2 linked regions of the Noviherbaspirillum saxi genome follow. Each later gene encodes a partner of the first gene's protein in a complex. Links are inferred from orthologs where the notes say so. Each region holds a gene or a part of one and is shown in the gene's direction. Other genes may lie near its edges.

Evidence for each region.
Region 2: the proteins of dnaG (region 1) and D3871_RS07145 are in contact, whole or in part, in a crystal structure (PDB 2R6A), measured with the Geobacillus stearothermophilus proteins. The link is inferred for Noviherbaspirillum saxi from one-to-one orthologs. Residues at the interface, in WP_049624496.1 of Geobacillus stearothermophilus: Lys456, Leu457, Leu458, Pro459, Ala460, Asn463, Ala464, Leu467, Leu535, Leu536, Ile537, Ala538, Gln544, Glu545, Asp548, Tyr549, His552; in WP_033016901.1 of Geobacillus stearothermophilus: Ser13, Glu15, Ala16, Gln18, Glu91, Leu92, Asp94, Ala95, Val96, Pro97, Thr98, Ala99, Ala100, Asn101, Tyr104, Tyr105, Ile108.

The regions. Positions count from the first base shown.
Region 1 is NZ_QYUO01000001.1:2,794,995-2,807,334, reverse strand. The notes cover bases 5,884-8,807. They hold dnaG (DNA primase), read left to right. Parts: upstream 5,884-6,410; coding sequence 6,411-8,204; downstream 8,205-8,807. Other genes in these bases: rpoD (RNA polymerase sigma factor RpoD), read left to right, coding at 8,633-8,807; D3871_RS30855 (hypothetical protein), read right to left, coding at 8,365-8,670; D3871_RS13230 (GatB/YqeY domain-containing protein), read left to right, coding at 5,884-6,285. Outside these bases: D3871_RS13255 (nitrate reductase), read left to right, coding at 1-2,136; DNA-binding protein YbiB, read left to right, coding at 2,233-3,219; cobA (uroporphyrinogen-III C-methyltransferase), read left to right, coding at 3,203-3,976; D3871_RS13240 (BaiN/RdsA family NAD(P)/FAD-dependent oxidoreductase), read left to right, coding at 4,105-5,301; rpsU (30S ribosomal protein S21), read left to right, coding at 5,404-5,616; more of D3871_RS13230, read left to right, coding at 5,836-5,883; more of rpoD, read left to right, coding at 8,808-10,921; D3871_RS31350 (hypothetical protein), read left to right, coding at 11,635-11,769; D3871_RS13205 (FAD-binding oxidoreductase), read left to right, coding at 11,750-12,340. UniProt on the Escherichia coli protein: RNA polymerase that catalyzes the synthesis of short RNA molecules used as primers for DNA polymerase during DNA replication.
Region 2 is NZ_QYUO01000001.1:1,516,045-1,528,352, forward strand. Bases 1-2,892 are described here. They hold D3871_RS07145 (replicative DNA helicase), read left to right. Parts: upstream 1-699; coding sequence 700-2,085; downstream 2,086-2,892. Other genes in these bases: D3871_RS07140 (MarR family winged helix-turn-helix transcriptional regulator), read right to left, coding at 183-449; D3871_RS07150 (DUF47 domain-containing protein), read left to right, coding at 2,155-2,781; D3871_RS07155 (inorganic phosphate transporter), read left to right, coding at 2,888-2,892. Also shown: more of D3871_RS07155, read left to right, coding at 2,893-3,895; D3871_RS07160 (PhoH family protein), read right to left, coding at 3,973-5,631; D3871_RS07165 (peroxiredoxin), read right to left, coding at 5,890-6,339; D3871_RS07170 (Mth938-like domain-containing protein), read right to left, coding at 6,592-6,972; D3871_RS07175 (pyridoxal phosphate-dependent aminotransferase), read left to right, coding at 7,168-8,397; D3871_RS07180 (homoserine dehydrogenase), read left to right, coding at 8,554-9,864; D3871_RS07185 (helix-turn-helix domain-containing protein), read right to left, coding at 9,992-10,567; kbl (glycine C-acetyltransferase), read left to right, coding at 10,741-11,949; D3871_RS07195 (NAD-dependent epimerase/dehydratase family protein), read left to right, coding at 11,962-12,308. UniProt on the Escherichia coli protein: The main replicative DNA helicase, it participates in initiation and elongation during chromosome replication. Travels ahead of the DNA replisome, separating dsDNA into templates for DNA synthesis.

The DNA.
Region 1 (12,340 bases):
GCCGATCTCTTTCTGCCTATCCTGCCAGGCACCGATGTGGCGCTGTTCAACGGCATGCTGCACATCTGCCTGTGGGAAGACCTGATCGACACGGCCTATATTGACGCGCACACGGAAGGATTCGTCGAGCTCAAGCGCACGGTGCGCGATTACACCCCGAAGTTTGTCGCCGATACCTGCGGCATCACTGAAGAAGACCTGATCCGTGCGGCGCGCTGGTTCGGCCAATCGAAGGCGACGCTGTCGCTGTATTGCCAGGGCCTGAATCAGTCCGCAGCTGGTACCGCAAAGAATGCGGCCTTGATCAACCTGCATCTGGCGACTCATCAGATCGGCAAGCCGGGCGCCGGGCCTTTTTCGTTGACCGGACAGCCTAATGCGATGGGCGGGCGCGAAGTAGGGGGGCTGGCCAACCTGCTGTCGGCGCATCGCGACATGGCCAATCCGGAACATCGCGCCGAAGTAGCGCGGCTGTGGGGTGTGGACGATGTGCCTTCAACACCCGGCAAGACCGCGGTGGAAATGTTCGAAGCGGTACGCTCAGGCGAGATCAAGATCATCTGGATTGCCTGTACCAATCCCGCGCAATCCCTGCCGGAACAGAAAATGGTGCGCGAAGCATTGAAGCATGCCGAACTGGTGATCGTGCAGGAAGCCTACCGAACCACCGCGACCGTCGACTATGCCGACGTGCTGTTGCCCGCGACCACCTGGAGCGAAAAGGAAGGCACGGTCACCAATTCCGAACGCCGCATTACGCGCTTCAAGCCGGTATTGCCCAAACCGGGTGAAACCCGACACGATTGGGAAATCGTCATCGACTTCGCGCGCCGGCTGGAACAGCGGATGGGCAAGGCCGGTACGCTGTTTCCTTATGAGAATGTCGAACAGATCTGGAATGAGCATCGCGAATCCACGCGAGGACGCGATCTCGATATCACCGGCTTGTCTTACCGCATCCTGGAACAGCAGGGCCCGCAGCAATGGCCTTATCCGGAAGGTGCCGTCACGGGCAAGAAACGCCTGTATGAAGATGGCATCTTCCCGACCGCCAGCGGCCGCGCCCGCTTTGTCGATACCGTATACAAGCCGGTGGTCGAACCGGTCGATGCGCGCTTTCCCTTCCGGTTGACCACCGGCCGCCTGCGCGACCAGTGGCATGGCATGAGCCGCAGCGGCACGGTGGCGCAACTGTTTTCGCATGCGTCCGAACCGGCGGTCATGCTGGCGCAATCCGACATGGACAGGCGCATGATTGCCAACGGCGATCTGGTGCATGTGACCAGCCGGCGCGGTTCGCAGATCCTGCCTGCGCTGGCAAGCGATGAAATCCGTGCCGGACAGGCCTTCATCGGCATGCACTGGGGCGAGGAGTATGTTTCGGGTCGCGGCAGCGACGGCGCGGGAACCTATGGCGTCAACGCGTTGACGGTACCGGCGTTTTGCCCAAGTTCCAAGCAACCGGAACTCAAGCATGCGGCGACGAAAATCCTGAAGGCCGAGTTGCCGTGGCGCTTCCTGGTATTCGGCTGGATCGATGCATCGGCGGCACTGGCGCTGCAGGCGGCGCTGCGTCCCACTATGCGGCAGTTTGCGTATGCATCCTGCACCTTGTTCGGTCGGGACAAGGTTGGGGTGCTGTTCCGCGCGGCGGACGATTATCCGGCTGCACCCGAACTGGTGAAGGACATCGAGGCGCGCTTTGGCATTGCCGGGGCTGAGGTCTTGCGCTACGACGATACCAAGCGTGGCAATGCGCGGCATATCCTGGTCCGCGATGGAAAACTGGAAGCGGTTTCGCTGGCTGGCGATCTTTCCGCTGAACGCTGGCTGAAGGAGTACCTTGAAGCCGAGCAGCCCGTCGCTGCTTTGGGACGTCTGCTGCTGATGCCTTCGACCAAGGCGCCGCAGGGCTTCAAGCCGCGTGGACGCATCGTCTGCAATTGCTTCAACGTTGCCGAAACCGAAATCCATGACATGCTTGACACGCAGGACTGGATCAATGAAGGCACGCCGGATGCAGCGCTGGCATCATTGCAGGGCAAGCTCAAGTGCGGCACCAATTGCGGATCGTGCGTGCCGGAACTCAAGAAAATCATCTTGCAGAAAAGCCCCGCGGGCAAGATCGCGGCATAAGGTTCGCCGCAGGTTCCTGCCTTCTTGATAATGTGAAGGCAGGAACTATCACATTCCTCCTTCTCGCCCTCCCGCAGTTCGTAGTACCCTTGCGCCATGACTACCGCATCCGATTCATTCCCGGCCGCCCGATTCATCAAGGAAATCGGCCGCGGCAAAAAAGGCGCGCGCAGCATGTCGCGCGAAGATTCCTGTCAACTGTATGCCGCGATGCTGGAGCGTCGCGTCTCCGACCTGGAGATGGGCGGCATCATGCTGGCAATGCGCATCAAGGGAGAGTCGGTCGATGAAATCGCCGGTTTCCTGGACGCCGCCGAAGCTTCATTCGAGCGCTTGCCGATGCCCGCTGCCGACGCCGCACCTGTCGTCATCCCCAGCTATAACGGCTCGCGCAACATGCCCAACCTGACGCCGCTGCTTGCCATGCTTCTGGCACGGCAAGGCGTGCCGGTCCTGATCCATGGCGTCACCACCGACCCCGGCCGTGTGACCACCGCCGAAATTCTTGATCGCCTCGGAATCGGATTTGCGCAATCGCTGCAGGAAGCCGAAGCCGGCTTTGCGGCAGGCAGGCCGGTCTTCATGTCGATCGAAGCACTGGCGCCGCGCATGGCAGGCTTGCTGGCCTTGCGTCGCATTCTTGGCGTGCGCAACTCTACCCATACCCTAGTGAAGATCATCCAGCCGTTTGCGGGACCGGCTTTGCGCCTGACTTCGTACACGCATCCCGAATATCTGGAAATGCTGTCGGCGTATTTCTCGACGGCGGCGCCGGTCGAACGCGGCGATGCCTTCCTGATGCGCGGCACCGAAGGCGAGACGGTCGCCAATCCCAAGCGCGCGCAACAGATCGAATGGTTTCACGAACATGAGCGCACGGTTCTGGTGCAAAAACAGGAGCCGGTGGATGAAATGCCGCCGCTGCCGCACTCAAGTGATGCAGACACGACGGCGAACTGGATAGAACAGGCGCTCAAGGGGGAGCAACCGGTGCCCGCACCGATTGCCGCACAGGTGGAACACTGTTTGCATATAGCGAGACATCTATATGCAAGACAGGTGTTTCATGGAAGCGAAAGGTAAGGTTTATCTGGTAGGCGCGGGTCCGGGCGATCCGGAACTGCTGACGCTCAAGGCAGTCAAGGCCATCGGCCATGCCGACGTGTTGTTGGTCGATGATCTGGTCAATCCGGAGATTCTCGATCATGCCTGTTCCGATGCGCGCGTGATCCATGTCGGCAAGCGCGGCGGTTGCCAGTCGACTCCGCAGGAATTCATCGAGCGGCTGATGATTGCCGAAGCACGCGCAGGCCATCGCGTGGTGCGCTTGAAGGGTGGCGACCCGTTCATCTTTGGACGCGGCGGCGAAGAGCGCGAACATCTGCTGGCCGCCGGCATCGAAGTAGAGGTCATCAATGGCATCAGCAGCGGTCTCGCCGCGCCATCGTCGATTGGCGTACCGCTCACTCATCGCGATTGGAGCCAAGGCGCGATATTCGTTACCGGCCACGGCAAGACAGCCGATGCCAATCCCGACTGGCAAGCGCTGGCCAAGCTCAACATGACGCTGGTGGTGTACATGGGCGTCGCACGCTGCGCCGAGATACAGGCAGCGCTGCTGGCCGGCGGCAAGGCTGCGGCCACGCCAGTCGCCGTCATCCATGCGGCGACATCGGCTGCGCAGGCGCAGCTGGTAACCACACTGGGTGAGTTGCCAGCCGCAATCGCAGCGGCCAATCTTGCAAGTCCCAGCATCATTGTCATTGGCGACGTGGTGCGCTGCGCATCGCATGGTTTCAATGAAAGCCTTCCGGCACTCGCGGAGCGCGCTTTTCGCTGACCCGATTTCCTCCAAGAGATGTTATTTCGGCCACTCTGCACGGGTGGCCGTTTTTTTGCGCTTGATAAGGCCAGGGCTTCGACAGTCACACCGCTTACAATCATGGCTTCGCAGTTTTCTCAGATGCCATGCAAAACCAGTTTGATATTGCCGTAATTGGCGCCGGTGCAGCCGGAATGATGTGTGCGGCGGTCGCCGGTCAACGCGGGAAAAAGGTCGTGCTGATCGACCATGCTACCCGGCTGGCGGAAAAGATCCGCATCTCCGGCGGCGGACGTTGCAACTTCACCAACCTGCAGGCCGGCCCGCAACATTTCGTTTCCAATAATCCGCACTTTTGCCGTAGTGCCTTGTCGCGCTATACGCCGCAGGATTTCCTCAGTCTCGTCAAACGCTATCGTATTGCTTTTCACGAAAAACATAAGGGCCAACTGTTCTGTGACCAGTCGGCGGAGCAAATTATCGACATGCTCAAGGCCGAATGCGAGGCGGGCAGGGTGGCTTGGCGAACGCCATGCAAGGTGGAAACAATCGGCAAGGACGGCGATCGATTTCGGCTCGATACCAATGCCGGCACGATCCACGCTGCCAGCGTAGTGATTGCTACCGGCGGCTTGTCGATTCCAAAGATTGGCGCTACCGATTTTGCATTCCGGATAGCCAAGCAGTTCGGACTCAAGCTGGTCGATCCGCGTCCGGGACTGGTGCCGCTGACCTTCGATATAGCAACATGGGAACCGTTTATCCCTCTATCGGGGATCGCCCTCGAGGTCGATATCGAAACAGGGGAAAAGAAATCACGCACGCATTTTCGTGAAGATCTCTTATTTACTCATCGTGGGTTGTCCGGGCCGGCTGTGCTGCAGATTTCAAGCTTTTGGGATTCCGGCAAGCCGATCATGCTCAATCTTGTGCCGGAAACCGATATCGCCGAGACGCTGGTACAAGGCAAGACCACCCTCAAGAAAAACATAGGCAACCTGTTGCCGCAATGGCTGCCTTCCCGTTTGGCCGAAGGCTTGCTCGTTGCCAACGGTATTCGACCTGACGCGAGGCTGGCCGACATGCCGGACAAGACTCTGCGCCGGCTGGGTGAGTCGATCAATCGCTGGATGATCGTGCCGAACGGCTCCGAAGGCTATCGCAAGGCTGAAGTGACGCGCGGCGGAGTCGATACGAAGGAGTTATCGCAGCAAACCATGATGGCCAACAAGGTGCCCGGTCTTCACTTCATCGGAGAAGCGGTCGATGTCACCGGATGGCTGGGTGGCTACAACTTCCAATGGGCCTGGGCATCCGGCACGGCCGCCGGCTTGTCGGTATAGCAACGACCCTGCTGATCTGCGACAATCCGTCGAAATTCTTTTCAACGCGATCTTATGCTGCTATACTCGCCGTCTTTCCCTCAAACCCACGGTTAGAGTTACATGACCACAATTCGCCTTAAAGAAAACGAGCCGTTCGAAGTCGCCATGCGTCGCTTCAAGCGCACTATTGAAAAAACCGGTCTGCTGACCGAGTTGCGTGCGCGTGAGTTCTACGAGAAGCCGACCGCAGAGCGCAAGCGTAAGCTCGCCGCTGCTGTGAAGCGCCACTACAAGCGCATCCGCAGCCAGCAATTGCCGAAAAAGCTGTACTGATTCTTGCGCCGCACTTTACGTGCGGTACCATGCAAACCCGCTCCGGAGTAGCCGCAGCGGGTTTTGGTACTTAAGGCGGCTGATAAACTGAATGTTGGTGTTGGGCTGCCAAGCAATACCATTCCGCTGTTTTATCTGTACATTGCAGTCGAAACAAAGGCAGTCACCACATTTCTGCCTCTGCCGCTCGCCAAACCACCTTCGAACTGGAGAAAAACAATGGGTCTCAAAGAGCAGATCACCGAAGACATGAAGACAGCGATGCGCGCCAAGGACAGCGGCAAGCTGGGCACGATCCGTTTGCTCACGGCGGCAATGAAGCAGAAGGAAGTCGACGAGCGTATCGAGCTGACGGATACCCATGTCCTGGCAATCATTGAAAAGATGATCAAGCAGCGCAAGGATTCCATCACCCAGTTCGAAGCCGGCGGGCGCCAGGATCTGGCCGATATCGAGAAGGCCGAACTGGCCGTCTTGTCCGGTTATATGCCGGCAGCATTGTCAGACGACGAGATTTCCGGCGAGGTCGCCGCAGCAGTCGCCGCGACCGGAGCCGCCGGCCCTCAAGACATGGGCAAGGTCATGGCAGTGCTCAAGCCCAAGCTGGCTGGTCGCGCCGACATGACGGCGGTTTCGGCATTGGTAAAGAATGCTTTGTCGCAGGCATAGTGATGGACCGCCAGGGATGGCAGGCTTTTAAAAGCGTTTCTCCATCCCCATTTTCATCGCATGGCCATTGACTTGGCCCGGTAGCAACTCCTGGATAAACCGACTTAGGCATCGATCGCAACGCCGTGATTCCACAATCTTTCATTCAGGATTTGCTCAACCGGATCGACATCGTCGACGTGGTCGGCCGCTATGTGCAACTGAAGAAGGGCGGCGCCAATTTCATGGGCCTGTGCCCATTCCACAATGAAAAGTCACCCAGTTTCACTGTCAGTCCGACCAAGCAGTTCTATCACTGCTTTGGCTGCGGCGCGCATGGCACCGCAATCGGGTTTCTTATCGAGTATTCCGGTCTCGGCTTTGTCGAAGCAGTAAAGGACCTCGCCCAAGGTGTCGGAATGGTCGTGCCCGACCAGGACCGGCTGCCCCCGGCCCAGCGGGCCGAAGTGCAGGCAAAGAGTCTCGCCTTGTCGGAAGTAATGACCAAGGCCTGTGACTATTACCGGCATGAGTTGCGCAGCGCGCAGAACGCCATTTCCTATTTGAAAAATCGCGGCCTGACCGGAGAAATTGCCGCCAAGTTTGGACTCGGTTACGCGCCAGACGGTTGGGATGGTCTGCGCAAGCCATTTCCAGATTACGAGGCGACTGCGCTGGTGGAAGCCGGCCTGGTGATCGACAAGACCGAGGACGAGGGCGCCGGACGCAAACGCTATGACCGGTTTCGCGACCGCGTAATGTTCCCTATTCGCAATATAAAAGGCCAAGTAATCGGCTTTGGCGGACGCGTTCTCGACGGCGGCGAGCCGAAATACTTGAATTCCCCTGAAACACCCTTATTTCAAAAGGGTAATGAGTTATACGGCCTGTTCGAGGCGCGGCAGGCAATCCGTGAAGCCGGCTATGTGCTGGTCACCGAAGGCTATATGGATGTCGTCGCCCTGGCGCAACTGGGATTTCCACAGGCAGTTGCTACGCTTGGCACCGCGTGTACACCGGTGCACGTGCAAAAGTTGCTGCGGCAAACAGATCATGTAATTTTCAGTTTTGACGGTGATAATGCCGGCCGCCGCGCCGCGCGGCGTGCACTGGAAGCTTGCCTACCCCATGCCGGTGACAATAAGACGCTGAAATTCCTGTTTTTGCCGACCGAACATGATCCTGACAGCTACGTGCGCGAGTTCGGTGCCGAAGCGTTTGACCAGCAGGTGCGCGATGCCATGCCGCTGTCACAATTCTTGCTAAACGAAGTAACCCAAGATACTGATTTGACGACGTCGGAAGGCCGGGCGCGTGCACAGTTTGACGCCAAACCTTTATTGCAGGCCATGCCGCCCTCCGCGTTACGGCTGCAGATTGTTCGCGGTCTGGCGCAGGTCACACAGACCACACCCGCCGAAATCGAGGCATTGTTCGAGTTGGCGCAACCGGTGGCACGCACCAGAATTGCCCCGCCGCGCACCAAGCGCACGCCGCCGATCGGCTTGGAGCGGCAGATGATCAGACTGTTGGTGGCCCATCCGGCATTGGCGACAGGAGTCGACGGGGCGGCGCTGGAAGCGGCTGCTCAGCTTGCCCCCGATAACGCGGCGATGTTGACGCAATTGCTGGATGCATGCCATGCGCTTGGTGAAAATGCGCAGTTCGCCGCTTTGGCGGAACAGTTGAAAAGCCTTGGTTCGGATTTCGATCCGCTAATTGCGGAAATCGCGGCCGATACTGAGTCCGAAATCGATGCAGCCCGCCTAGAACTTGCCGGTGCGATAAGACAAACTAAAATGCAAGTATTGAAAGCGGAACTTGACCGCCTCGCAACAACAGGGTTGACGACCGAGGAAGCGCGTACCCGATATCGCGAACTGATGCAACAGCAGGAGCAACTCCGACGGCAGGCTGAGGTCGAAACCACATTGCGGTAACTGTAACGGTTTTGCCTTTGAATTGGAGAAACATTGTACCCTGTGGTATCATTAAAAGCTTTTGATTCAAGGTCTTAGGACATTTCGATGGCCTTCAGGCTGACGGGGTGATCAGGAAAATGTCGCGCGGGCGAATGCCGGCCAAGAGTATCCATTGGCTTCATGAAGCAAGATTCACTCGGCGCACGAGAGCAATCCAGATGGTATTGATTCCATGGCAAACGCAATGAAAAAAAACCGCGAATTCGACTGTTTCCACGAAAAAAGCAACCCCGGCTGCAACTAAACCTGCGTCGGACAAGTCGATGGCAAAGCCCGCCGTGAAGACGGCAGCTTCCGCCGCGACAACAAGCAAGGCAAAGGCGACCGGCAAAGCCGCGACGAAAACAGTTGCCAAAGTAGCGCCGACGACGACCGCAAAATCAGGCATGTCAAAGGCGAAACCTTCATCCAGAGCCACTGACAAGGCGGCTCCCGAGAAACTGAAAGAACCCGTGACAAACAAGAAAACCGATTCGAAGACCGCCAGCAAGGCTGCCAAGGTAGCACCGCAAGCCGAAGCGAAGTCCGACAGCAAAGTGATGGCCGTCAGTCAGACCACCGATGCCGCCGCATTGGCAGCCATCGATACGTCCGGCTATGTCCTTCCAGGTGTCAAGGTACCGGGCCGCCGCGGTCGCAAGCCGAAGGAATATCAGCCTGAGAACGACGAAGTCGCAGCACTCAATGCGGTCGAGCGTGCGGAACTGAAAGCCGCCGACAAGGCAAAGGCCAAGGACCGCAAGGCCAAGGAAAAGGCGTTGCTGAAGGATGCATTCGCGTCAGATAGCGAGGCGTCCGAGGAAGAACTCGAACAGCGCCGGCAAAAGCTCAAGACGCTGATCAAGCTGGGCAAGGATCGCGGCTTCCTTACCTATTCGGAAATCAACGACCACCTGCCCGAAAATATCGTCGAGCCGGAAGCCATCGAAGGCATCATCGGCACGTTCAACGACATGGGTATCGCCGTCTACGAACAGGCGCCGGATGCAGAGACGCTGCTCTTGTCCGACAACGTTGCAACGGTTGCCACCGACGACGATGCGGAAGCGGCTGCCGAAGCTGCCTTGTCCACGGTCGATTCCGATTTTGGCCGCACTACCGATCCGGTCCGCATGTACATGCGCGAAATGGGCTCGGTTGAACTGCTCACACGCGAAGGCGAAATCGAAATCGCCAAGCGCATCGAAGACGGCCTGAAAGACATGATTCAGGCCATCTCCGCCTGCCCGACGACTATCGCTGAAATCCTCGCTGCTGCCGATCGCATCGAAAAGGAAGAAATCAAGGTCGATGAAATCGTCGACGGCCTCGTCGATCCTAACGCGACGGAAGTAGTCGCTGCTCCGGTAGCTGCCGCTGCTGCGGACGAAGAAGACGAAGAAGGTGACGAAGAGGAAGAGGAAGAAGAGGAAGAAGACAATGCTGCCGGCGGCGCAGCAGGCTTCTCCGCAGAGCAGCTTGAACAGCTCAAGCGCGATTCGCTTGGCAAGTTCGAAGAGATTTCGAGCCAGTTCGACAAGATGCGCAAGGCTTACGAAAAGGAAGGCTACAACTCCAAGCCTTACGTAAAAGCGCAGGAAACGATTTCCAATGAATTGCTGTCGATCCGCTTCACCGCCAAATTCGTGGAAAAGCTGTGCGACACACTACGCGGCCAGGTCGACGAAGTGCGCCATATCGAAAAGCAGATTCTCGACGTTGCGGTCAACCGCTGCGGCATGCCGCGCGCGCACTTCATCAAGGTGTTCCCCGGCAACGAAACCAACCTCGACTGGATCGATGGTGAGGTCACGGGCAGCCATTCATATAGCGCGGTGCTGGGCCGTAATGTCCCGACCATCAAGGAACTGCAGCAAAAGCTGATCGACTTGCAGGCGCGCGTCGTCCTGCCGCTGCCAGACCTGCGCAACATCAACAAAAAGATGGCTGCGGGCGAGATGAAGGCACGCAAGGCCAAGCGCGAAATGACCGAGGCCAACCTGCGTCTGGTGATTTCGATTGCGAAGAAGTATACCAACCGTGGCTTGCAATTCCTTGACCTGATCCAGGAAGGCAACATCGGCTTGATGAAGGCAGTCGACAAGTTCGAGTACCGTCGCGGCTACAAGTTTTCGACCTACGCGACATGGTGGATCCGTCAGGCGATCACTCGCTCCATCGCCGACCAGGCACGCACCATCCGTATTCCGGTGCACATGATCGAAACGATCAATAAGATGAATCGCATTTCGCGCCAGATCTTGCAGGAAACCGGTGCTGAGCCGGACCCCGCAACGCTGGCCATCAAGATGGAAATGCCGGAAGACAAGATCCGCAAGATCATGAAGATCGCGAAAGAGCCCATTTCGATGGAAACACCGATCGGCGACGACGACGATTCCCATCTTGGCGACTTCATCGAAGACAACAACACACTGGCTCCGGCCGATGCTGCCCTGCATGCATCGATGCGTGGCGTGGTCAAGGACGTGCTCGATTCGTTGACGCCGCGCGAAGCAAAAGTGCTGCGCATGCGTTTCGGTATCGAAATGTCGACCGACCATACGCTCGAAGAAGTCGGCAAGCAGTTCGATGTGACACGCGAGCGCATTCGACAAATAGAGGCAAAAGCGCTGCGCAAGCTGCGTCACCCGTCTCGTTCCGACAAGCTTAAGAGCTTCCTGGAAGGTAGCTGATCATCCTCCTGCCAATACCGTAACAGGTGTTGGCCAGTCCCCCGTGCGTTGTTACATTAATTGGAAGACAACAATGCACGAGTGGAATAAAATACACAGCTTTCCGGGCCTCTAGCTCATGCTTGGTTAGAGCAGCGGACTCATAATCCGTTGGTGCCGTGTTCGACTCACGGGAGGCCCACCAGAATTTGCTATAGAAGGGGTTGCAAGCGTTGCTTGCAACCCCTTCTTTTTTGTCTCCACGTTTTATATTACTGACATCCAACCGGCGCATGGCGCTTGAAGCAGATGAATTCAAGCAGCAGGCTTCGAAAAAGGTGATTCTGTTTTTTGCGTGCCGCTCCAAGTTCAAAAATTCACTTGTGCCGACAACACGATCGCTGGAAGCATCTGCAACTATGCAAAAGCATCAAGCTTCGTGGGCGCTTCTCAGTCGATGCACCTACCTCCTGTGCGCTGAGAAAACTCTTGACATCACGCAGAAAATTCCATTCCGACATAACCGGCAGAGTATGGCCTCGCCGATTGACTTGCATCAGAAAAGAGCCTGCGCATAAACATGCGAATCGACCGGCAATGCCTATGATGAAGCGAGGCGCTGCCGGCGCATCTCGAACAGTCCTTCATGCGCGCCGGTCCCAGGCAGCCCCGCGAAAGCAGCGGCATCGCGAAAAGCGTCAGGTGCCGATCCTGGACTGCTCTCGGCAAGCTGCATGAGCATCACCACGCGTCGTCATTCACAACATCATCAAAACATGCGCGGTGCTTCGGAGCATGTCGTGGCCGTTGCTGACTTGGTCGTGAAATCGAAATTCCTGGAGGTATGCGATGACTACGATGAAGCATGACGTTATTGATGATTTCAAATCCAAATTGAGAGGTGAATTGCTGGAACCCGGCGATCCCGGGTTCGACGAGGCACGGAAAATATGGAACGCGATGATCGATCGCAAGCCGGCGATCATTGTGCGATGCGCCGGTGTTGCCGATGTAATGCGCTCCGTCGTCTTCGCGCGTGATCACGATCTGGCATTGGCGGTGCGCGGCGGCGGCCATAATATTGCTGGCAGTGCAATGTGTAACGACGGACTGGTGATCGACCTGTCTCGCATGAAGTCGGTGCGTATCGATCCCGATACGCGGCGCGCCTATGTCGAGCCTGGTGTGCTGCTTGGCGAGTTCGACCATGAGGCGCAAGCCTTCGGGCTGGTTACGCCGCTTGGCATCAATTCCACCACCGGCGTGGCCGGCTTGACGCTGGGCGGCGGCTTCGGTTGGCTAACACGCAGGCTAGGTCTTGCTGTCGACAACTTGGTCGCTGCCGATATTGTCATGGCCGATGGCAATCGAATGCATGTCGACGAAAACAATCATCCTGACATCTTTTGGGCAATACGCGGCGGCGGCGGCAATTTCGGC
Region 2 (12,308 bases), 1.3 Mb from region 1 along the record:
TTTGATGGCGTTTTATTTCATGGCGTCTCAGTCTGATTTATCGAAGGTTTTATCGAATAGGGGACTTATGCGTGCAGAGTTCGTCATGCGCTAATCAGGCATTTGTGATCATACGACATAGAAAACCCTTGAACTGTGTAACCTCCGCGTCAGTGAATCCTTTCAGGTGATGATTCAACGCATCAACGGTTACCTGAATCATCTGGTCTGCGATGTTCTTTCTCGGTCAAGGCGACATCAATCATGGGGCGGTCGACGGTGCTGCGTGCACACTCGATAAAGCCCTTGTCTTCAAGCCGGTCAAATGAACGAGTCCATGCTCCGGTATCGGTTGCGAGTTCACGTGCAAGATCGGATGCAGCGTTGGACTTTCCATATAGCAGTTTCATGAAGATGGCGACCTGGGCATGAGTAATATCGAATTCGGCCAGCCGACGATCTTTGGTCAACGACAGCTGCCCTCCCGCCCGTCAAGCAGATAGCCGATACTCTCGATCGATGAATGGGTTTCCAGGCTATATCGTTGGTATATGATGTTGTTATGGAAACAAATAATATCGGCAATACAGGTGTCTCGGCAGTAAATGTCAAGGCAGTCGACGCTAAGCCAAGGAACTAGCGTCGCTAAAGTCGTCACACCACTGTAATATTCCCGGACGGGCGCGCGTGGTGCACGGGCGAAAAGGTATAATTCGCGCCATGAATACACGCTCCGATCCTCAACTGGATGCGCTCCGCGTTCCTCCACATTCGATTGAAGCTGAACAGTCCGTATTGGGCGGTTTGCTGCTTGATAATGCGGCATGGGATCGCATTGCAGATTTCGTGCACGAAGATGATTTTTACCGGTATGACCACCGCATCATCTTTCAGCACATCGTCAAACTGATCAATGCCACCAGACCGGCAGACGTCATTACGGTTTTCGAAGCATTGGGCGGCAGTGGCAAGGCCGAAGAAGTCGGCGGCCTGACCTATCTGAATGCGCTTGCCCAAAACACGCCATCGGCTGCAAATATTCGTCGCTATGCGGAAATTGTGCGTGATCGTGGCGTGCTGCGAAAACTCATCACCGTGTCCGATGAGATTTCCGGACAGGCCTTCAATCCGCAAGGCAAGGAAGTAAAGCAGCTTCTCGATGAGGCCGAATCGAAAATCTTTGCGATCGCGGAAGAGGGTGCTCGCGGCGCGCAAGGGTTCCTGGAAATCCAGCCATTGCTGACCCAAGTGGTCGAACGTATCGACGAGCTGTACAACCGCGACAATCAGAATGACATTACCGGCGTCCCGACCGGGTTCGTGGATCTCGACCGCATGACTTCCGGCCTGCAGCCGGGAGATCTGATCATCGTGGCAGGGCGCCCGTCGATGGGTAAGACCGCGTTCTCGATCAATATCGGCGAGAACGTCGCGATCGAAAGCGGCTTGCCGGTCGCCATATTTTCCATGGAAATGGGTGGGACGCAGCTCGCAATGCGTATGCTCGGCTCCGTCGGACGGCTCGACCAGCACCGCCTGCGCACGGGCCGTCTGAATGACGAGGATTGGCCGCGCCTTACACATGCGATTCAGAAGATGAATGAGGTGCAGATCTACATCGACGAAACGCCGGCCTTGAGTTCCATCGAGTTGCGTGCGCGCTCGCGCCGTCTCGCGCGCCAGTGCGGCAAGCTGGGCCTGATCATCATCGACTACCTGCAGCTGATGTCCGCAAGTTCTCCCGGTGAGAACCGCGCTACCGAAATTTCCGAAATTTCACGAAACCTCAAAGGGTTGGCGAAAGAACTCAATTGTCCGGTCATTGCCCTTTCTCAGCTCAACCGATCACTCGAACAGCGGCCGAACAAACGGCCCGTCATGTCGGATTTGCGCGAATCCGGTGCTATTGAACAGGATGCCGACGTCATTCTGTTCATCTACCGTGACCAGGTTTACAACCCTGATTCTCCCGACAAAGGAACTGCCGAAATCATCATCGGCAAGCAGCGTAATGGTCCGATCGGCTCCGTGCGTCTTACCTTCCTGGGCGAGTACACCAAATTCGATAACTTCACCGGCGGAAACGCGGTGTTCGACAACGAGTAAAGACATCGGGGGCTGTCCGAAGAGGGCAGCCGTGACGAATTAACCAATTTAACTTTTTGAGAGTGCATTATGTTTGGTCGATTGATGCCCAATGAGGGCAAGTTCTTCGAGCTGTTTATCCAGCATGGCGAGTTGTGTGTGAAGGGCGCAAAAGAAATGGTTGCCCTGATGACCAACTTCGATGACCTGGAAAACCGTGTGCACGCGATCGAGGGCATCGAGAAGCAGGCCGACAAGGTAACGCATCAGACGCTGGATATGCTGCACAAAACCTTCATCACACCGCTCGATCGCGATGACATCCACAAGCTGATTACGCGCATGGACGATATTCTCGACCTGCTTGAAGACGCAGCTCAGACAATTTCCTTGTACGACATCAAGGCTATTACGCCGGAGGCAAAACGCCTGGCCGAACTCTGCCTTGCATGTACCGAAAAGGTGAAAGCAGCGGTAGGCTTGTTACATAACATGGACAATTCAACCCAGATTCTTGGAATCTGCGAGGAAATCGATCGCCTTGAATCGGACGCCGACCATGTGATGCGCGCCGCGATGTCCAAGTTGTTCCGCGATGAGCCGGACGTACGCAATCTGATCAAGTTGAAGGCAATTTACGAGATTCTTGAAACGGTGACCGACCGTTGCGAGGACGTCGCCAACATTATCGAAGGCATCATTGTCGAAAATGCCTGAGGCAAAGCCATCGTGCAATGCAGTGCGGGCGGCTCCGTCAGGCCCTCCGCTTCTGCGAGCCGTTGATGTCTGTGCCCTGCGCGGGCTTACATAAAACAAGAATCTCATGCAAACCCTTCATTTCAGTATATACACGCTTGCCTTTCTGATCGCCCTGGCGCTGCTGTTCGACTTCATGAATGGCTTCCACGATGCGGCGAACGCAATCGCAACCGTGGTCTCGACCGGTGTGCTCAAGCCGCAGCACGCGGTGGCCATGGCGGCATTTTTCAATGTCATCGCAATTTTCTTTTTCCAACTGAAGGTGGCAACGACCGTCGGGAAGGGAACGATCGAACCGGTGGTCGTCGACCATTACGTCGTATTCGGCGCATTGGTCGGTGCGATTTTCTGGAACGTACTGACCTGGTACTACGGCATTCCTTCGTCGTCGTCGCATGCCTTGATCGGCGGCCTGGTGGGCGCCGCAGTCGCCAAGTCCGGTACAAGCGCGTTGATTTCCTCCGGCCTGATCAAAACCATTTCTTTCATCCTTCTGTCGCCATTGCTTGGCTTCGTGTTCGGATCGATCATGATGGTGGCGGTGTCCTGGTTGTTCGTTCGCTCCACACCGCAGCGCGTAGACAAATGGTTCCGCCGCATGCAGCTGGTATCGGCTTCCATGTATAGCCTTGGCCATGGCGGCAATGATGCACAGAAAACCATGGGCATCATCTGGATGCTGTTGATCGCAGCAGGCTATTCGACCACGACTGATGAACTGCCAATGTGGGTAGTATTGAGCTGCTATGCCGCTATCGGGCTGGGAACCTTGTTCGGCGGCTGGCGTATCGTGAAAACCATGGGCCAGAAAATCACCAAGCTTAAACCGGTAGGCGGATTCTGCGCCGAAACCGGCGGAGCGATCACATTGTTCCTCGCAACCTCGCTTGGCATTCCGGTCTCGACCACGCATACCATTACCGGTGCGATCGTCGGTGTCGGATCGTCCAGAAAGATGTCGGCGGTACGTTGGGGTGTCGCGGGTAACATTGTATGGGCTTGGGTTTTTACGATACCTGCCTCTGCGTTTGTTGCGGCGGTTGCTTGGTGGATCGGGACGAAGATTCTGTAGTACGCAATTCGCTTCAATATAAAAAAAGCCTGCATGCATGCAGGCTTTTTTGTGCGCGAGAAAAACTATCGCGTCGACTACAGGACGTCGCTTGCATGATCGGCCAGACGCGAGCGCTCCCCACGTGCCAGCGTGACATGTCCACTGTGCGACCAGCCCTTGAAGCGGTCGACCACGTAGGTCAGGCCGCTGGAACCTTCGGTCAGGTATGGCGTGTCGATCTGGGCGATATTGCCAAGGCAGATGATCTTGGTGCCGGGGCCGGCGCGGGTAACCAGTGTTTTGATCTGCTTCGGTGTCAGGTTCTGCGCCTCGTCGATGATCAGGAACTTGTTGACGAAGGTACGGCCGCGCATGAAGTTGAGCGACTTGATCTTGATGCGGGACCGGATCAGATCTTGCGTAGCGGCGCGTCCCCATTCTCCGGCGTCGTTGTCGGATTTGTTGAGCACCTCGAGGTTGTCGTCGAATGCTCCCATCCAGGGCGACATCTTTTCTTCCTCGGTACCAGGCAGGAAGCCGATGTCCTCGCCGACCGGCACTGTGACGCGGGTGACGATGATCTCGTTGTACAGCTTGGTTTCAAGAACTTGCGCCAGGCCGGCTGCCAGGGCAAGCAGGGTCTTGCCGGTGCCGGCCTGACCCAGCAGCGTAACGAAATCGCACTCCGGATTCATCAGCAGGTTGAGGGCAAAGTTCTGTTCACGATTGCGTGCGGTAACGCCCCACACGCCATTCTTGCCATGCGTGTAGTCGCGCAGGGTCTGAAGCACCGCGGTCTTGCCGTTGATCTGCTTGACCTGTCCGTAGAACGAGGCCTCGCCATTGTTTGGCTCAAGGAACGCGAACTGGTTGACCAGCAGCGAAGGCACCACCGGACCGGTCACGCGATAGAAGGTGTAGCCGGTTCCATGCTTGTTCTCCTGCCAGGATTCCATACCCTTGGCATGCCTGTTCCAGAAATCGTCCGGCAATTGCACGATGCCTGAATAGAGCAGGTCGGTATCTTCCAGTACGTGATCGTTCAGATACTCTTCAGCCGGCAAGCCCATGGCACGCGCCTTGATGCGCATGTTGATGTCCTTGGACACCAGCACCACCGGGCGGCCCGGATACTGTCCTTCAAGCGCACGAACGACGCCGAGAATCTGGTTGTCGGCCTTGCCGATAGGCAGACCTTCGGGGAGCTCGACGTTCTGCAGCTTAGTCTGGAAAAACAGGCGTCCCTTGGCATCCTTGTTGCCGAGTTTGGAGAGCACGATGCCTTCCTCGATCTCGTGTTCTGCAACGCCGGCGACAAGCGCATCAAGCGAGCGCGAGACCTGGCGGGCATTGCGCGCGACTTCGGACATGCCTTTCTTGTGGTTGTCGAGTTCTTCCAGCGTCATCATCGGCAGATAGACATCATGTTCTTCAAAGCGGAACAACGATGTCGGGTCATGCATCAGGACGTTGGTGTCCAGGACGAACAACTTGGTGACTCCAGGCTTGTTGGCACTGCGATTGATGCTGGATTTCACCAGCGCATCGACGGTTTTGGACTTCGTGCTGCGAGTCTTGGCGGCGGGTGCCTTTTCCGTGGTTTTGGCGCGCGCCTCTGGAGGGGGTTCGACTACTTGTGGAGCGGATTCAACCAGCGTCATCACAGGTTTTACCGATTTGCCTTTCTCTGCCTTTGGGTATTCCTGGGGGGAGAGCATTGTTGCGGGTTTGGTCGGTAATTTGGGCAGTGGCATCAGGACCTCAATCTAGAAATGTGTTGAATTGACGACTCGTCGGGGCCAAACGGTTGCGCAGTGGGTTGAGGGGTGGATGGGAGAACGACTTGGGTAAATGCGAAGGAAAGCAATTGAACGAACAATGGAAGGAAGAAGCTGGGAACCGGATTCTTCTGAAAACGCAAAGTAAAAAAGCCGTTTGAGGGGGAGGCTTGGCGCCTCTTCCACAAACGGCCTTCGAAAAGTAGTTGCTTTTAGATTCAATGGGTTCAGCAGTTATGCAAGAGCCTTCACGAACTCAAGTACTTCATCAACGTGCCCAGGCACTTTCACTCCACGCCATTCTTTCACCAATTTCCCATCGGCGTCAATAATAAAAGTCGATCGCTCAACTCCCCGAACTTGTTTGCCGTACATGTTTTTCATTTTCATGACATTAAATAGGTTGCAGACCGTTTCGTCGGGATCGGAAACCAGCTCAAACGGCATTTCCAGCTTGCCCTTGAAACCTTCATGCGAACGAATGCTGTCGCGGCTGATCCCGAATATTTCGGTATTTGCCTGCTGAAATTCCGGATACAGGTCACGAAATTGCATGCTCTCGGTCGTGCAGCCGGGCGTATTGTCTTTCGGGTAAAAGTACAACACCACGGTCTTGCCTTTGAAGTCGGACATGCGGAACGGCTGATTGCCGGTCATCTCTGCCGAAAAATCGGGAACGGTCATGTTGAGTGCGGACGGGCTTTCAGCCACATTGGTCTCCTGGTCCAATTGTTTTGTCGTGGATGACGACGATCTGGGTGTCTGCGGAGGTATTGGTAATGCCGACCGCAGGCCCAGATGTTATCTAATGTCTATTCAATTTGAAATGCCGGACACGACAAAAATTAGACTTGGATCTGGGTCTGCCGTGCCTTGTCGATTCCATATTGGGACAGGTTTCCAGACTTCAAGTCCATCTGCTGTTTTGACAGACGGTCAGGCAGGCTTGTCGAAGATCAGTGCGAGCGCGACTTTGCGTCCTTCGCCCATCAGGATGTTGTAGGTGCGGCAGGCAGCGGCATTGTCCATGCATTCGACGCCGACACGGCGCGCCGTCAAAGCCTGCACCAGACGCGGATGAATGAAACGCTGGCGCGTGCCGGTACCAAGAATGACGACATCGGGCGAGAGCGCTTCGATGCATGAAAAATCTTCGGCGCTTAGGGAGTCGAATGCCGTTACCGGCCATGCTTCAGGCGCAGTCTCGGGCAATACGATCAGACTATGGGCAAAATGAACCGCGTTGATCTCCACGCCTTGGTCGTCATAGGCCGTGACGGTTTGATAGTGCTGGGTAGGGGTAGTATGCAGCTTCATGAACTTATGAGCTTATGGCGGCGCGAAAATACGTAAATTTCCGGCAATAACAAGAAAAAGATAGGGCATTGTAGCCTTTCGCCGGTTAAAAGGTTCTGATACGCATTGATAAAACGGGTTGCTTTCGGCAAAATGGGTCTTTTGGCAGTGCAGCATTCCATGTTGTAACTGCGCTAACCACAAGGAATTGCCCGAGTGCGACCTATCCAGAAGTCCAGAAAACTGGCAGACGTCTGTTATGACATCCGCGGCCCTGTCTTGGAAAAAGCCAAGCAGATGGAAGAAGAGGGCCACAAGATCATCAAGCTGAATATCGGCAACCTGGCCGTATTCGGTTTCGACGCGCCCGATGAAATCGTGCACGACATGATCATCAACATGGGCAACGCGGCGGGCTATACCGACTCCAAAGGCATGTTTGCGCCCCGCAAGGCGATCATGCATTACACGCAGGAAAAGAAGATCAATGGCGTTACGATAGACGATATCTATATCGGCAACGGCGCTTCCGAACTGATCGTGATGGGAATGAATGCGCTGCTCAACAGCGGCGACGAAGTCCTGGTGCCGGCGCCCGATTATCCACTGTGGACTGCTGCCGTCAGTCTGTCCGGCGGCAAACCCGTGCACTATGTGTGCGACGAACAAACCGGCTGGCTTCCGGACATTGAAGATATCAAGAAAAAAATCAATGCCAATACCAGGGCGATAGTCGTCATTAATCCGAACAATCCGACCGGAGCGCTGTATCCGGTCGAGGTGCTCAAACAGATCGTCGAGGTGGCGCGCCAGCACCAGTTGATCGTCTTCGCCGACGAGATCTATGACAAGACCCTGTACGACGGCGCGGAGCATACCTCGATCGCATCGCTCGCCGACGACGTGTTGTTCATTACCCTCAACGGCCTCTCCAAAAATTACCGGTCCTGCGGATATCGCGCCGGCTGGATGGTCGTGTCGGGCGAAAAGAAGCATGCCAGGGATTACATCGAAGGCTTGAACATGCTGGCGTCGATGCGGCTTTGCGCCAATGCGCCCGGGCAGTTTGCGATTCAGACGGCGCTAGGCGGGTACCAAAGCATCAACGACCTGGTCGGTCCCGGCGGACGCTTGCTCAAGCAGCGCGACCTTGCTCACAAGTTGCTGACGGAAATCCCGGGCGTGACCTGCGTAAAACCCAAGTCCGCGCTGTACATGTTCCCCAAGCTCGATCCGAAGATTTATCCGATCGAAGATGACCAGAAGTTCGCTTATGAACTGCTGGCAGAAGAGAAAGTGCTGATCGTGCAAGGCACCGGCTTCAACTGGTTTACGCCCGATCACTTCCGCGTCGTGTTCCTGCCGAATTCCGATGACCTGACCGAGGCAATCGGGCGTATTGCCCGATTCCTGGATAGTTATCGCCGCCGGCATGGCACGGCCTGAACCCGAAAAGTCCGGCGCCGCCTCGCAGTAGCAAAGCGGCGTCGGCCACGACCATGTGACTGCATCCATGGTCGAGCCCGTCCGGCACGGCCACAGGCCAAACCGGATCTCCCGCAGCTGCAATACCCATTGCATTCAACACAGACATCACTCGCTATGAAACCCATCAAAGTAGGCTTGCTAGGCATCGGGACCGTCGGTTCCGGCACATTCAACGTATTGAAGCGCAATCAGGAAGAGATTACGCGCCGCGCCGGACGCAGCATTCAGATTACGATGGTGGCCGACCTCAATACCGAGCGCGCAAAAGAGCTGACCAATGGCGAATGCGAAGTCGTCAATGACGCCAGCCTGATCGTCAATCATCCCGACATCGATATCGTTATCGAACTGATCGGCGGCTACGGCATCGCCAAGGATCTGGTGATGAAAGCAATCGCCAACGGCAAGCATGTGGTTACCGCCAACAAGGCGCTGCTTGCCACGCATGGCAATGAAATCTTCAAGGCGGCGCAGGAAAAAGGCGTGATGGTTGCGTTCGAGGCGGCAGTCGCCGGTGGCATACCGATCATCAAATCGCTGCGCGAAGGTTTGACCGCCAACCGTATTCAATGGCTGGCCGGCATCATCAACGGCACGACCAACTTCATCCTGTCCGAAATGCGTGACAAGGGCCTGGATTTCGACGTGGTGCTGAAAGAGGCGCAGCGTCTGGGCTACGCCGAAGCCGATCCCACATTTGACATCGAAGGCGTCGATGCCGCCCACAAGGCAACCATCATGTCCGCGATTGCCTTTGGCATTCCGGTGCAGTTCGACAAGGCATACGTCGAAGGCATCACTAAGTTGCAGGCTACCGACATCCAGTACGCCGAACAGCTCGGTTACCGGATCAAGCTTCTCGGCATCGCCAAGCGCACACCCAAGGGTATTGAACTGCGCGTCCATCCGACCCTGATCCCGGCCAAGCGCCTGATCGCCAATGTCGAGGGTGCGATGAACGCGGTGCTGGTACACGGCGATGCCGTTGGTGCAACGCTGTACTACGGCAAGGGCGCGGGCTCGGAACCGACCGCATCGGCCGTGATTGCAGACCTGGTGGATATCACTCGCCTTGCTACCGCTGATCCGGAGCATCGGGTGCCGCATCTGGCCTTCCAGCCCGATGCGATGAACGACACGCCCATTCTGCCGATGTCCGAAGTGACGACCAGCTACTATCTGCGCATGCAGGTTGCGGACCGTCCGGGCGTGCTCGCGGACATTACGCGCATCCTTGCGGATTCCACGATTTCCATCGATGCCATGCTGCAGAAAGAGCCGGCTGAAGGAGAAACCAAGGCGGATATCATCATGCTGACGCACCAGACGCAGGAGAAGAACGTCGAAGCGGCGATCGCGAAAATAGAAGCTCTGCCGACTATCGTCGGTAACGTAACCAAGATCCGTCTTGAGCAGTTGAGCTGATCGGCGAACGCCGATACAGGAGTTTTTGCCTGGGAAGGGCGTCGCGAAGCGGCGCCCTTTTTGTTTTTACCTTGTCGGTTTGTCCGATTGATGATCAGTCATTCCGGAAAAGGTGGACCGGACAGCGTTAGCGATGAATGACAACCATCACCGCTTTCGCTTCCTCCATGCCCGTATTGCGAATCGCATGTGGCTTGTCCGCCGCATATCGGGCCGTGCCGCCCGTCTTCAGCGTCTTTACCACCCCGTCGACTTCCACCTCGAGATTTCCCGTTATTACGGTCAGATGTTCCATCGTCCCCGGATCGTGCGGGTTTGACTTCAGGGCGCCGTTCGCCGCCAGCGTCAATTCATACCATTCGAATTTGCCTGCAAGGTCCATGGGCCCGAGTATGCGCAACACATAACCCGAGTGATGGCCGGGCAAGGTAGGTGTTTCGTGGGGTTCCAGCACATGGATCGCCTCGGCCTCATGGGCATTGGTGGCAAGCAATTCCTCTATGCCAATTCCAAGCGCATTCGCGAGACGCCATGCGACTGCAATGGTGGGATTGGCTTTTTCCCTTTCTATTTGGGAAAGCATGGACTTGGACACGCCTGCAGCACGCGACAGGTCATCCAATGTCAAACCTCTTTTGAGACGGATTTTTTGCAGCGTCGCTCCAACCTCAGGTGGGGCTCCGGGCGCGGCGATATTTTTCATTGCATCTCTTGCGTTGTTAAATGGGCTTGGCTAATATTCGATATATTGAACTTATGTTCTAAATATCGAATTTATGCTGTTACGGTGAACTCCATCGTAGCAGAGGGATGGCGGCATTGATAGCGAAAATGTTGCCTGAATGATCAATTCTGGAACAAGACGAGGGGACTGGCATGGCGGATGGCAAAGCACAAACGGATTTTTATGCAAGGCTGGCCCAAGGATTGGATACGTTGCGCGAGCAGGGTCTGTTCAAACCGGAACGCGTAATAGCATCCCGCCAGGGAGCGGAGGTGGTCTGCGACGACGGCCGCAGCCTGATCAATCTCTGTGCAAATAATTACCTGGGTTTATCCGGCGACGAAGCAATGGTGCGCGCTTCCATCGAAGCAACGGAAAAATACGGCTATGGCCTGTCTTCGGTGCGTTTTATCTGCGGCACGCAAACCGTGCACAAGCAGCTTGAGCAAGCCTTGTCCGCCTTCCTGGGAACCGAAGATACGATTCTCTATGCAGCAGCGTTCGATGCAAACGGCGGCGTCTTCGAACCCTTGTTCGACGAGAACGATGCCATCATTTCCGATTCCCTGAACCATGCTTCCATCATCGACGGCATACGCCTTTGCAAGGCCGCCCGCTATCGGTATCAGCACAACGACATGGCCGACCTGGAAGCGCAACTGCTTGCAGCTGCCGACAAGCGCCACCGGATCATCGTCACCGATGGCGTGTTTTCCATGGACGGCACTATCGCCCAGCTTGACAAAATCTGTGAGCTTGCCGAACGCCATGATGCGCTGGTCATGATCGACGAATGCCATGCTTCCGGATTCATGGGCAAGACCGGGCGCGGCACGCATGAACATCACGGGGTGATGGGCAAGATCGACATCATCACTGGCACCCTCGGAAAAGCGCTCGGCGGCGCGATGGGCGGTTTTACGTCAGGACGCAAGGAAGTGATCCAGACCCTGCGCCAGAAATCCCGTCCTTACCTGTTCTCCAACACGCTCGCGCCTTCCATTGCCGGCGCATCGCTGGCGGTGCTTGAACGCTTGTCTGCGTCGACCGAATTGCGCGACCGACTGCACGAGAACACGGCGTACTTTCGCGCGGCCATCAGCGAACTTGGATTTACCGTCAAGCCGGGGACGCACCCGGTCGTGCCGGTCATGCTGTTCGACGCACCTCTGGCGCAGAAATTTGCTCAGCGCCTCTACGAACTCGGCGTGCTGGTCACCGGCTTCTTTTATCCGGTTGTACCCATGGGCCAGGCGCGGGTACGTGTGCAGCTTTCGGCCGCACATACACGCGAACAACTTGATCGTGCACTGGTTGCGTTCCGTCAGGCCGGTCAGGAACTCGGTATCTTGAAGAATTGAAGGAGCACGGCAATGGAACGTATTCTCGTCATCGGCGCCAACGGGCAGATCGGCAGCGAACTGGTGGACGCGCTGTCGCTGCAGCATGGTGCAAAAAATGTGATCGCTGCCGATATCGGTCCGCGCAGCCTGTTCGGCGCCATGCAATATGAAACGGTCGATGTACTGGACGCCAGTCGCGTTGCCGCTGTCGTGGAAGCGCATGGGGTCACTCAGCTCTACCAACTGGCCGCATTGCTGTCGGTCACCGGCGAACAGGCGCCGCTCAAGGCATGGACCCTCAACATGAACGGCCTGCTCAATGTACTGGAACTGGCACGCGAACGGGGAGCCGCCGGCAAACCGCTGAAGGTATTCTG